Regions from separate parts of the Rhizobium sp. AG855 genome, predicted to be linked through region 1. Evidence: riboswitches for the same ligand, from Rfam matches in the RefSeq annotation. Region 1 holds a riboswitch; each other region holds the start of a gene.

Region 1 (2,195 bases):
ATCTTTGCAAGTCCATCCTTGTAGCCGGCGACCAAGGCTTCTGCCCGATCCTCGACACCGAAGATGCGGCCGAGGTTGAGCAAGTCGACAAACATGTCGTCCATGGTCGGCTTTGCCTTGGCCATGATGTGGCTGCAGGATTCCGTCAGCTCATAGACCTTGATGCCGAAGGGGCTCAGCGTCTCGGGGGTGACTTCGCCACCGACCTTCATGCCGTAGTTCCAGCCGGCGAAGTAGAAATCGGCATCCGCCTCGAGCAGAACTTCCTTGCTGGGATATTTCGGCGAAAGCTCTGGCAGTTCCTGAACACCTTCACGCAGACTTGCGTCGAGCGTTTTCCAGCCGGAGATGCCGGTATAACCGACCATGTGGTCCTGCAACTTCAGGGCGAGCATCATTTCGGTGAGATTGACGTCGTTGGAGACAGCACGCTTCGGCGCCTCGTCGAAGGTGACATCACGGTTGCAGCTCTTGACCGTCACCGGGAAGGCGGCCGCTGCGGAGGCGACAAGAACAGCGCCGAGGATGGTGGAGATGGAGAGAAGGCGGGGCGAGATCATGGTGCTTCTTTCGAAATCAGGAACTGGCAAGGGAGAAGGAAAACTGCGAGGAGGCGGAGCCGGCGAAACGCTGGCGTGAGGCAAGCACGCCGAAGATGCCGGAGATGGCATGATCGGTAAGAACGTCGTCCGGATGGCCGAATGCCGTCATCCGACCCGACTGCATCAGAGCGACATGGGTGGCAAAATCGGCGGCGAGGTTGATGTCGTGCAGGCTGGTGACGATGGTCAACCGAAGCGTGGCCAGCAGAGCCAGGATCTCGAGCTGATGCCGGATATCGAGATGATTGGTCGGTTCGTCGAGAATGACGATCTCCGGGTTCTGGGCGAGCGCGCGCGCCACGAGAACACGTTGCTTTTCACCGCCGGACAGGGTCGAAAATTGCCGTCTTGCGAGACTGAGCAGGTCCAGATGCCCGAGCGCATGGCGGGCTTCTTCACGGTCCTGCTCCGTCCAGCCGGTGAGGCCTTCGCGCCAGGGGACGCGGCCCATGAGGACGACATCCTGCACGGTGAAGGGAAAATCGGCCGGCATTTCCTGCAGGACAACGGCGACCCGGCGCGCGACCTGGCGGGGTGTCAGATCGGCCATGTCCTGACCGTCGATCTCCACCCGGCCCTCAAGCGGTGCCACGCCGCGATAAAGGCAACGCAGAAGTGTCGTCTTGCCGGCACCATTCGGACCGACGATGGCAAGGCGGTCACCGCCTTCGATGGCGAAGGTGACGTCACGCAACAGAAAATGGGAGGACTTCGGCCCCCAGCCGAGCCCGACAGACCGCAGGGAGATCCCCTTCGTGTCACAACTCATCGACAGCTCTCCCAACCTGGAAGGCGGTCGAATGTCGCCACGTCACCCGCCGAGCGCAAGGCTCATTGCTGCAGATATCCGGCATAGTTTTCCTCCGCAGGACTTCTCCGGAGGCAAAATGGCACCGATAAACGCACGCCACAGGCGCGGTTTGCAAGCCAGATCGTATCCATCGGAACACCCCGTCCGCTACGTTTCTCATTCACTTGACGGCAGGTCTCCTGGCTCGCGAATATCTGTCGTCCATCTGCCTTCCCACGATCACTCGCAGTGGCCCGACGCTTTCGCGCCGCGAGAATGGACGGCAATCCGCTTACAGTTGCGGGGGCAGCCACGGTCTTGGTCCCTTATGGGTCTTCCGCACCGTGTTCCCTATTAATCCCCTCGGAGTCATCCGGTGGGGGAACCGTCCCCTCCTGAATAGAGCCTCTCTGACCGGACGGTCAAGCGGGATCCTTCGTCGTTCGTGCTTGATATGTAATAACATTACATACGTCAATGGGAGTATGATAGAATTTCGCATCATCAAACTGAGCTGGGCGCCGAATGTCTGCGACACTTTGCATTCGGGATTTTCCGAATGCCCGATTTTTGTTCCATCCTGATGGAACAAAGGGAACATCGAGCCGTTTAGTCGTCACAGTCTTTCCTCCCCCAACCTCCCCCGGTAGCGTCAGCGCTCCCACCTCGATCCCGCTCCGGCGGGATCTTTTTCTTGCGGCGGCGATCTTTCCCCTGCCAACGCCCTCCCCCGATCCCTGGCCCGATTTGACAGCAGGCGGCAAAATTGGCAGCACTGTTCCGCAAAGGGAGGCGAGAGCGAA
Region 2 (2,195 bases), on a different contig from region 1:
TTCGGTGCTGGCGCCGATGCCGAGCAGAACCAGCGAGGGCACTTCGCCGTTCTTTGCCTCGATCATCGAGGGCTTGCGGCTGGTGCGGCCGGTCACCTCGGCGCGCACGGCGGCAATGCCGGCAGCGTCGAGCAGGTCGGTCTTGTTGAGGACGATCAGGTCAGCGCAGGTGAGCTGATCCTCGAAGAGTTCCTCAATCGGGCTTTCATGGTCGACACTGTCGTCCTCCGCCCGCTGGGCGGCGACCGCGTCATGGTCGTCGGCAAATCGGCCGGCAGCAACGGCAGCACTGTCGACAACGGTCACGACACCGTCGACCGTCACGCGGGTGCGGATATCCGGCCAATTGAAGGCGGCGACCAGCGGCTGTGGCAGCGCCAAGCCCGAGGTCTCGATGACGATGTGGTCGGGCTTCACGTCACGGTCGAGCAGCTTCTGCATGGTCGGCACGAAATCGTCGGCAACGGTGCAGCAGATACAGCCATTGGTGAGCTCGATGATGTCGTCCTCGGTGCAGTTGTCGGCGCCGCAGCCCTTCAACACGTCGCCATCGACGCCGAGATCGCCGAATTCGTTGATGATCAGCGCGATCTTCTTGCCGCCGGCATTCATCAGCATGTTGCGGATGATGGTGGTCTTGCCCGCGCCGAGGAAACCGGTGATCACGGTGGCGGGGATCTTTTGCTGCAACATGGTTCAACCCTTCATTTTCAGCGGCAGTCCGGCCGCGACGAAATAGACTTCAGCCACTTGCGCGGCGATCGATTGGTGGAGACGACCGGCATGGTCGCGGAAGGCGCGGGCCATCCTGTTTTCGGGCACGATGCCAAGGCCGACTTCGTTGGTGACGAAGATGACGGTGGCCTGGAGGTCGCCGAGCATGGCGGCGAGTGCTGCACCTTCTGCGTCGACGTCACGGCCCTCTTCCATCATCAGATTGGTAACCCACAGCGTCAGGCAGTCGACGAGGATGACCCGGCCGGGTCGGTCGAGCGCCCTCAGAGCGCCGATCAGGTCGAGCGGCGCCTCATGGGTCGTCCAGCCACCATCGGCACGGTCGGCCTTGTGTGTTTCGATGCGGGCGCGCATCTCGTCGTCCCAGGCGCGGCCGGTTGCGAGGTAGACACGGTCGAAGCCAGTGTCGCGCGCCATGGTTTCGGCAAAACGAGATTTGCCGGATCGGGCGCCGCCGAGAACAAGTATGGATCGGGAATGGGATGTTGTCATGGAGCGCCGAGGCCTCCATGCAGCGACGCGCACTGATGCCACCCCTCGGGAGCCGCAGGATCCGCCTTTGCAGAGAAGCTGCGCCAAAACGGCGTGAGCCCCCTGCGGGACCCAGAGGGTCCGCATGTCTCAAACGTCGCCAAGACAACCTCCGTGTTGGCAACGGGGATTGCTCCCCAGGTGGGCGTTATGCCCGTCACGGATGGCAGGTCTCCTGGCTCGCAGGTCGTGGCACGGATGCCAGCGGGTCTTCCTCGCCTTCCCGGAGTTTTTGCGACACGAAGAGGCGGACGATTCGTAGAGAAAGAGGCGTCCAGCCCCGGCTATTCGTGTCGCCACTCCAGTGGCTTTTCCCACCTCCGCGAAGCGACGGCCGACCGCACCGCGCGGTCCGTTGCCATCGATCTCAAAAGGCAGGATGGAAGACCCTCACTGCAATACAGTCGCGGGGTCGGCTGCGTTCGGCTTGCCCTGGATGGGTCCAGGCCTTCGCATTCCCTTTTGCTCTCCGGGCGACATCTCTGCCGTCCGGAAACCATCCGCGACTAGGATTAGGCGCGGGCCCCGCCCAAGTCAATCGCGGCAGCGGCATCGGCCCGCGTTAAAAACGTCAAGCTCCAAGCCCGGAAATCACGGCTTGGGCGTAAGGCAATCGCTGGCAATCGTCGGGTCGCAGCCGGTGCCGAGACGCACCGCGCCGCGTGCACCCTGCTCGACCGTGGTGCCGGATTTCACTTCCGCCGCAGCACGGGCCGGCTGGGCGGGGAATGCGGTCGGCTGGGGCGCTGCCGTCGGGACGACAGGCGGAGCCGCCATCACTTCAGACGCCGGCTTGGGAGCCTGTGCTGGCAAGGGTTTGGCAGGAATCACGGCGGCCGGAGCAGCCGGCCTTGCGGCTGCCCGCACCGGCGGTGATGGCAACGTCCCCTGAACCTCCGGATCGGTCTTCAGGCGCGTCGAAATCTCGG
Region 3 (2,195 bases), on a different contig from region 1:
GACGGAGGCGGTTGACGCCAACCGGGATGTGATGATCGGCTGGGCCTACTGGGCGGGCGGCGACTGGTGGCCGAAGGAGGAAGCACTCAACATCCAGCCGGTCGACGGTATGGATCGACCTCAATTGGCCGGGCTCTCTGCCGCGCTCGCAAGGCCGATGCCAAGCAGCAAGTGTAACATTCCGGACCGATCTTTCGGCGGGTGACGTCTTCTGTCGGCTGGAATTTGTCGAGGCTCTGCCCGGGCATGACCATGCGACGGCGAAGCCAGTAATGGCTGGTCTCATTCCCAGCGACGCCGATCTGGGCTGGTCGCCGCTCGCAGACAGTCGAGGTCTGGGTGTATGGGGCGAACCTCTATGACAGTCGAGGTTGAGCTCTGGACGGAAACACTGCTGGACGGAGAGCGCTGCCAGACCGAGCAGGGGCGCTTCGTCATGGTGGCCATCGACGAGGATCAGCGGCCATCACCAGTTATCCCCGATGGATTTGACGCAGGCTCATCATAGCCGTTGACGAGGATTTAACCTCGTATACCATATGTTGTGTTCGAGGTTCCCTTCGATTCGATTCGGATCATGGGCTAAGACGGGAATTCGGTAGCGGACATGATGTTCGTGAAGCCGAGGCTGCCCCCGCAACTGTGAACGGCGAGTGCCTGCTCCCTCATGCCACTGGGGTTTCCCCGGGAAGGCGGAGAAGGTGTGACGACCCGTGAGCCAGGAGACCTGCCTTGATCGAAACGTCCGCCGGCGGGGTGTCCGGCAGGGTGCGGTTGATTGCGTCCTGGTGAAGCCGGGCGTGCGCCGTTCTCGCTCCCCGTCATATCGTCAGCTTCGGGGTGAAGGCCATGAACATGTCATTCAAGATCGTCTCCGGTCCGTAGTCGTTTCGACTGCGGTAATTTTCCTGTCCCGTTCAATTTCAATCTCTGCTCCGGACCGAGCTCGATCCGGAACGACTTTCTGCGCCCATTCGTCACGAGGAACCCATGTCCATTACCGTCTACTCCAAGCCTGCCTGCGTCCAGTGCAACGCCACCACCCGTGCCCTCGACCGGCAGGGGATCGACTACACCGTCATCGATGTCTCCGAGGATGCGCAGGCCTTCGCGCTGGTGCGGGATCTCGGCTACCGTCAGGTGCCTGTCGTGGTGGCCGGCGAGCGGCATTGGGCGGGCTTCCGTCCGGACATGATCAGCGCGCTTGCCTGAAGGTCCGGCGCCGTGGGCGGCCTCGTCTATTTCTCCAGCACATCGGAAAATACCCGCCGCTTCGTCGAGAAGCTCGGGATCGAGGCCCTGCGCCTGCCGATCGCGCCGGGCGACGCGCCGCCGCCGGTCGCTGAGCCCTATGTCCTGGTCACGCCCACCTATGGCGGCGGCGAGGACAAGGGCGCGGTGCCGAAGCCGGTCATCCGCTTTCTCAACGATCCGGGCAATCGAAGCCTGATCCGCGGCGTGATCGCCGCAGGCAACACCAATTTTGGCGCGGCTTTCGGGCGCGCCGGCAAGATCATCGCCGACAAATGCGGCGTGCCGCTTCTCTACCGGTTCGAGCTTCTCGGCACGGATGAGGACGTCGCCCGTGTCACAGCAGGACTGGAACGATTTTGGAAACGCTAGAACTCGAAAGACCGGCCAAGGCCGCAGCACCTCAGCTGGATTACCACGCGCTCAACGCCATGCTGAACCTCTATGACGAGGACGGCCACATCCAGTTCGACAAGGACCGGCAGGCGGCCAAGCAATATTTCCTCCAGCACGTCAACCAGAACACGGTCTTCTTCCATAACCTGCGGGAAAAGCTCGATTATCTGGTGACGGAAGGCTATTACGAGCGCGAGGTTCTGGACCAGTATGCGTTCAATTTCGTGCGCGATCTCTTCGACGCGGCCTATGCAAGGAAGTTCCGATTCCCGACCTTTCTCGGCGCGTTCAAGTATTACACGTCCTATACGCTGAAGACCTTCGACGGAAAGCGCTATCTGGAGCGCTACGAGGATCGCGTCTGCATGGTGGCGCTGACGCTGGCGCGCGGCAACGAGGCGCTCGCCCGCGATCTCGTCGACGAGATCATTTCCGGCCGTTTCCAGCCGGCAACGCCGACCTTCCTCAATGCCGGCAAGAAACAGCGCGGCGAACTCGTGTCCTGCTTCCTGCTGCGCATCGAGGACAATATGGAAAGCATCGGCCGC
Region 4 (2,195 bases), on a different contig from region 1:
GATGCATCTCATCGACGTGACGGTAGGGATTGACCGCGATGTTCATCTTTACGCCACCGCCGACAGGCGGGCCTTGTCGCCCTGCAGACGCTCGATCATGAAGTTCGAATACCATTCGACGAACTGCATGACGCCGCCTTCGTGATCGACCGAATAGGGACCGGGCTCATAAGCTGGCGAGCGAATGCCGAAGGCATTTTCCTCGACGATCGAGCGGTCCTGGTCGTTGGTCATGGTCCAGACATGGGTGAGTTCGTCGAGGTCGTAATCGACGCCTTCAACCGCATCCTTGTGAACCAGCCAGGTGGTGGTCACAGCCGTTTCCTCGGCCGAGATCGGCAGCACGCGGAAGGAGATCGCGTGGTCGCCGAGGATATGGTTCCAGGTGGTCGGGTAATGGAAGAGCAGCATGGTGCCGATATGGCTGATCTGCACGTCGCCGGAGAGCGGCTTCTTCACCGCGCGCTTGCCCGACATGGTATAGCTTTCGGCATCCTGGATCAGCGGCATGCGGGCGACGCGGAACTGGCCTGACGGGTCCATCTTGAATTCGGAGGGCAGGCCGGCGGCCTCGCAGCGCGCCCAGTGTTCGGCGATGAAGGGGTCATCCTTGGCGCCCTGCACGCCGGTTGCCGTCGGGGCTTCCGGATAGGTGCGGCAGAGTTCCGGATGGTTGCCGGCGCAGTGGTAGCATTCGCGGTTGTTTTCCCAGACGAGCTTCCAGTTGCCCTTTTCGATGATCGTGGTCTTGTGCGCGACCTTGGCTTCCGACAGGCGATGCGGCGCCATGTAGGGTTCGATCGAGGCGCGGACGGGGGCGAAATCCGGGGCTTCATTGGCGAGGCAGATGAAGATGTAACCGGCGACGGTTTCGCAATGGACCGTCTTCAGGCCGAAATCGGCCTTGTCGAAATTCTCGCCCATCTGGCGGGCGAAGACCAGCGAGCCGTCGAGATCATAGGTCCACTGGTGATAGGGACAGACGAGCTTGGCGGATGCGCCCTTGTCCTGGGTGCAGACACGGTGGCCGCGATGGCGGCAGGTGTTGTGGAAGGCGCGGATGACCTGGTCCTTGCCGCGCACGATGACGACGGGATAATCGCCGACCTGAACGGTGAAGTAGTTGCCGGCACGCGGGATCTCGCAATCATGGCCCATGAACAGCCAGTCGCGATACCAGATCGTCTCCATGTCGAGCTTGAAGTAATCCTGATCGATATAGAAGGGCTGCTCGAGGCTGAAGCCCTCGCGGCGGTTCTTCAGCTGGCGCAATGCCTTGGTCTGCAGGTCCATGTCGTCCTCGTTTTCCTAAATCGGCAGACGAGGAGCGCAGCAGGGATCCGCCCATCGGGATGGGGCAGAACACAACTATCTCCGGCCGCCCGCCGCGACCCTGATGTATATTTCCCGAGGCTGGTTTCCGGGCTGAGGAGTGGTCCATTGACGGACCGCGCTGGCGCCTTCCCAGGGGTCACCCCAGTGGCTTTGGGCCGAAACGCATTCTCCACCACCGTTGCGGGGGCAGCGCCGGATTTCGACCGGCTTCCCGATTTCCTGCCCTCCCTAGCTGGGCAGCACCTCGAGCGTCAGATCATCTAATCACAAGGGCGAAGGCGGCGCTGCACTGCGAAACGACACGGCAGAAATCGTTTGCGACATCGACGCGTTTGCCACCACACACAGAAGAAAGGCGAATTCTCTTTATATTTCCGAAAACTGCAGCAACGGGGAAGAATTTCCGATCTCGGCAATGGCGCAAACAAGCGATCCAAGGAAGTTCCGAAGATTTGCGTTGCGGCAAGCCTCGGGAAACCTCTGTGCTGCAGAATACCGGCAAATGATGATTAACCATGCTGCGGTAAGCTCAAGACATGAAGCCGGGCACCGTCAGAGCGTTACCATGCAGAAACTGAGATATTTCGCGGCATCCAAGACCGACAAGACAGGGCTTCCCGGCAAGGCGGCGCATACCGAATTCCTGCGAACCGGACGGATCTCGCGCCATCGCGACGACTGGGTGCCGGAGCAGAAACGCTATCTGACCTATGAGGAAGTGGCCGAGCGGACCGGCAAACGGCTGGAAGCAGCCGCCGACACGACCCATACGAGGATCAATTCCTTCCATCGCTCGATCCAGTTTCCCAAGATCATCTTCCACCGCACATTGGCCGACAGCCCGCATCTGGGTTACTGTC

What was found. Region 1 has a riboswitch for cobalamin ahead of DFO46_RS21690 (ABC transporter ATP-binding protein). Riboswitches for the same ligand answer to the same signal wherever they lie in the genome.
Region 2: it holds a riboswitch for cobalamin, as region 1 does, so the genes downstream of both, cobU (bifunctional adenosylcobinamide kinase/adenosylcobinamide-phosphate guanylyltransferase) here and DFO46_RS21690 (ABC transporter ATP-binding protein) in region 1, are expected to answer to the same signal.
Region 3: it holds a riboswitch for cobalamin, as region 1 does, so the genes downstream of both, nrdH (glutaredoxin-like protein NrdH) here and DFO46_RS21690 (ABC transporter ATP-binding protein) in region 1, are expected to answer to the same signal.
Region 4: it holds a riboswitch for cobalamin, as region 1 does, so the genes downstream of both, DFO46_RS13345 (aromatic ring-hydroxylating dioxygenase subunit alpha) here and DFO46_RS21690 (ABC transporter ATP-binding protein) in region 1, are expected to answer to the same signal.

Annotation. Positions count from the first base shown of each region.
Region 1 covers NZ_RAQG01000006.1:105,952-108,146, reverse strand. The annotation lists gene DFO46_RS21695 (ABC transporter substrate-binding protein) at 1-560, opposite strand, end outside; gene DFO46_RS21690 (ABC transporter ATP-binding protein) at 577-1,371, opposite strand; cobalamin riboswitch at 1,565-1,797, opposite strand; gene DFO46_RS21685 (sugar-binding transcriptional regulator) at 2,195-2,195, shown strand, end outside.
Region 2 covers NZ_RAQG01000003.1:1,756,101-1,758,295, forward strand. The annotation lists gene cobW (cobalamin biosynthesis protein CobW) at 1-693, opposite strand, end outside; gene cobU (bifunctional adenosylcobinamide kinase/adenosylcobinamide-phosphate guanylyltransferase) at 697-1,227, opposite strand; cobalamin riboswitch at 1,414-1,782, opposite strand; gene DFO46_RS08565 (hypothetical protein) at 1,858-2,195, opposite strand, start outside.
Region 3 covers NZ_RAQG01000005.1:229,223-231,417, forward strand. The annotation lists gene DFO46_RS20300 (glycoside hydrolase family 5 protein) at 1-205, shown strand, start outside; cobalamin riboswitch at 535-750, shown strand; gene nrdH (glutaredoxin-like protein NrdH) at 991-1,212, shown strand; gene nrdI (class Ib ribonucleoside-diphosphate reductase assembly flavoprotein NrdI) at 1,225-1,623, shown strand; gene nrdE (class 1b ribonucleoside-diphosphate reductase subunit alpha) at 1,611-2,195, shown strand, end outside.
Region 4 covers NZ_RAQG01000003.1:2,679,652-2,681,846, forward strand. The annotation lists gene DFO46_RS13340 (hybrid-cluster NAD(P)-dependent oxidoreductase) at 1-46, opposite strand, end outside; gene DFO46_RS13345 (aromatic ring-hydroxylating dioxygenase subunit alpha) at 49-1,293, opposite strand; cobalamin riboswitch at 1,394-1,597, opposite strand; gene DFO46_RS13350 (DUF6656 family protein) at 1,901-2,195, shown strand, end outside.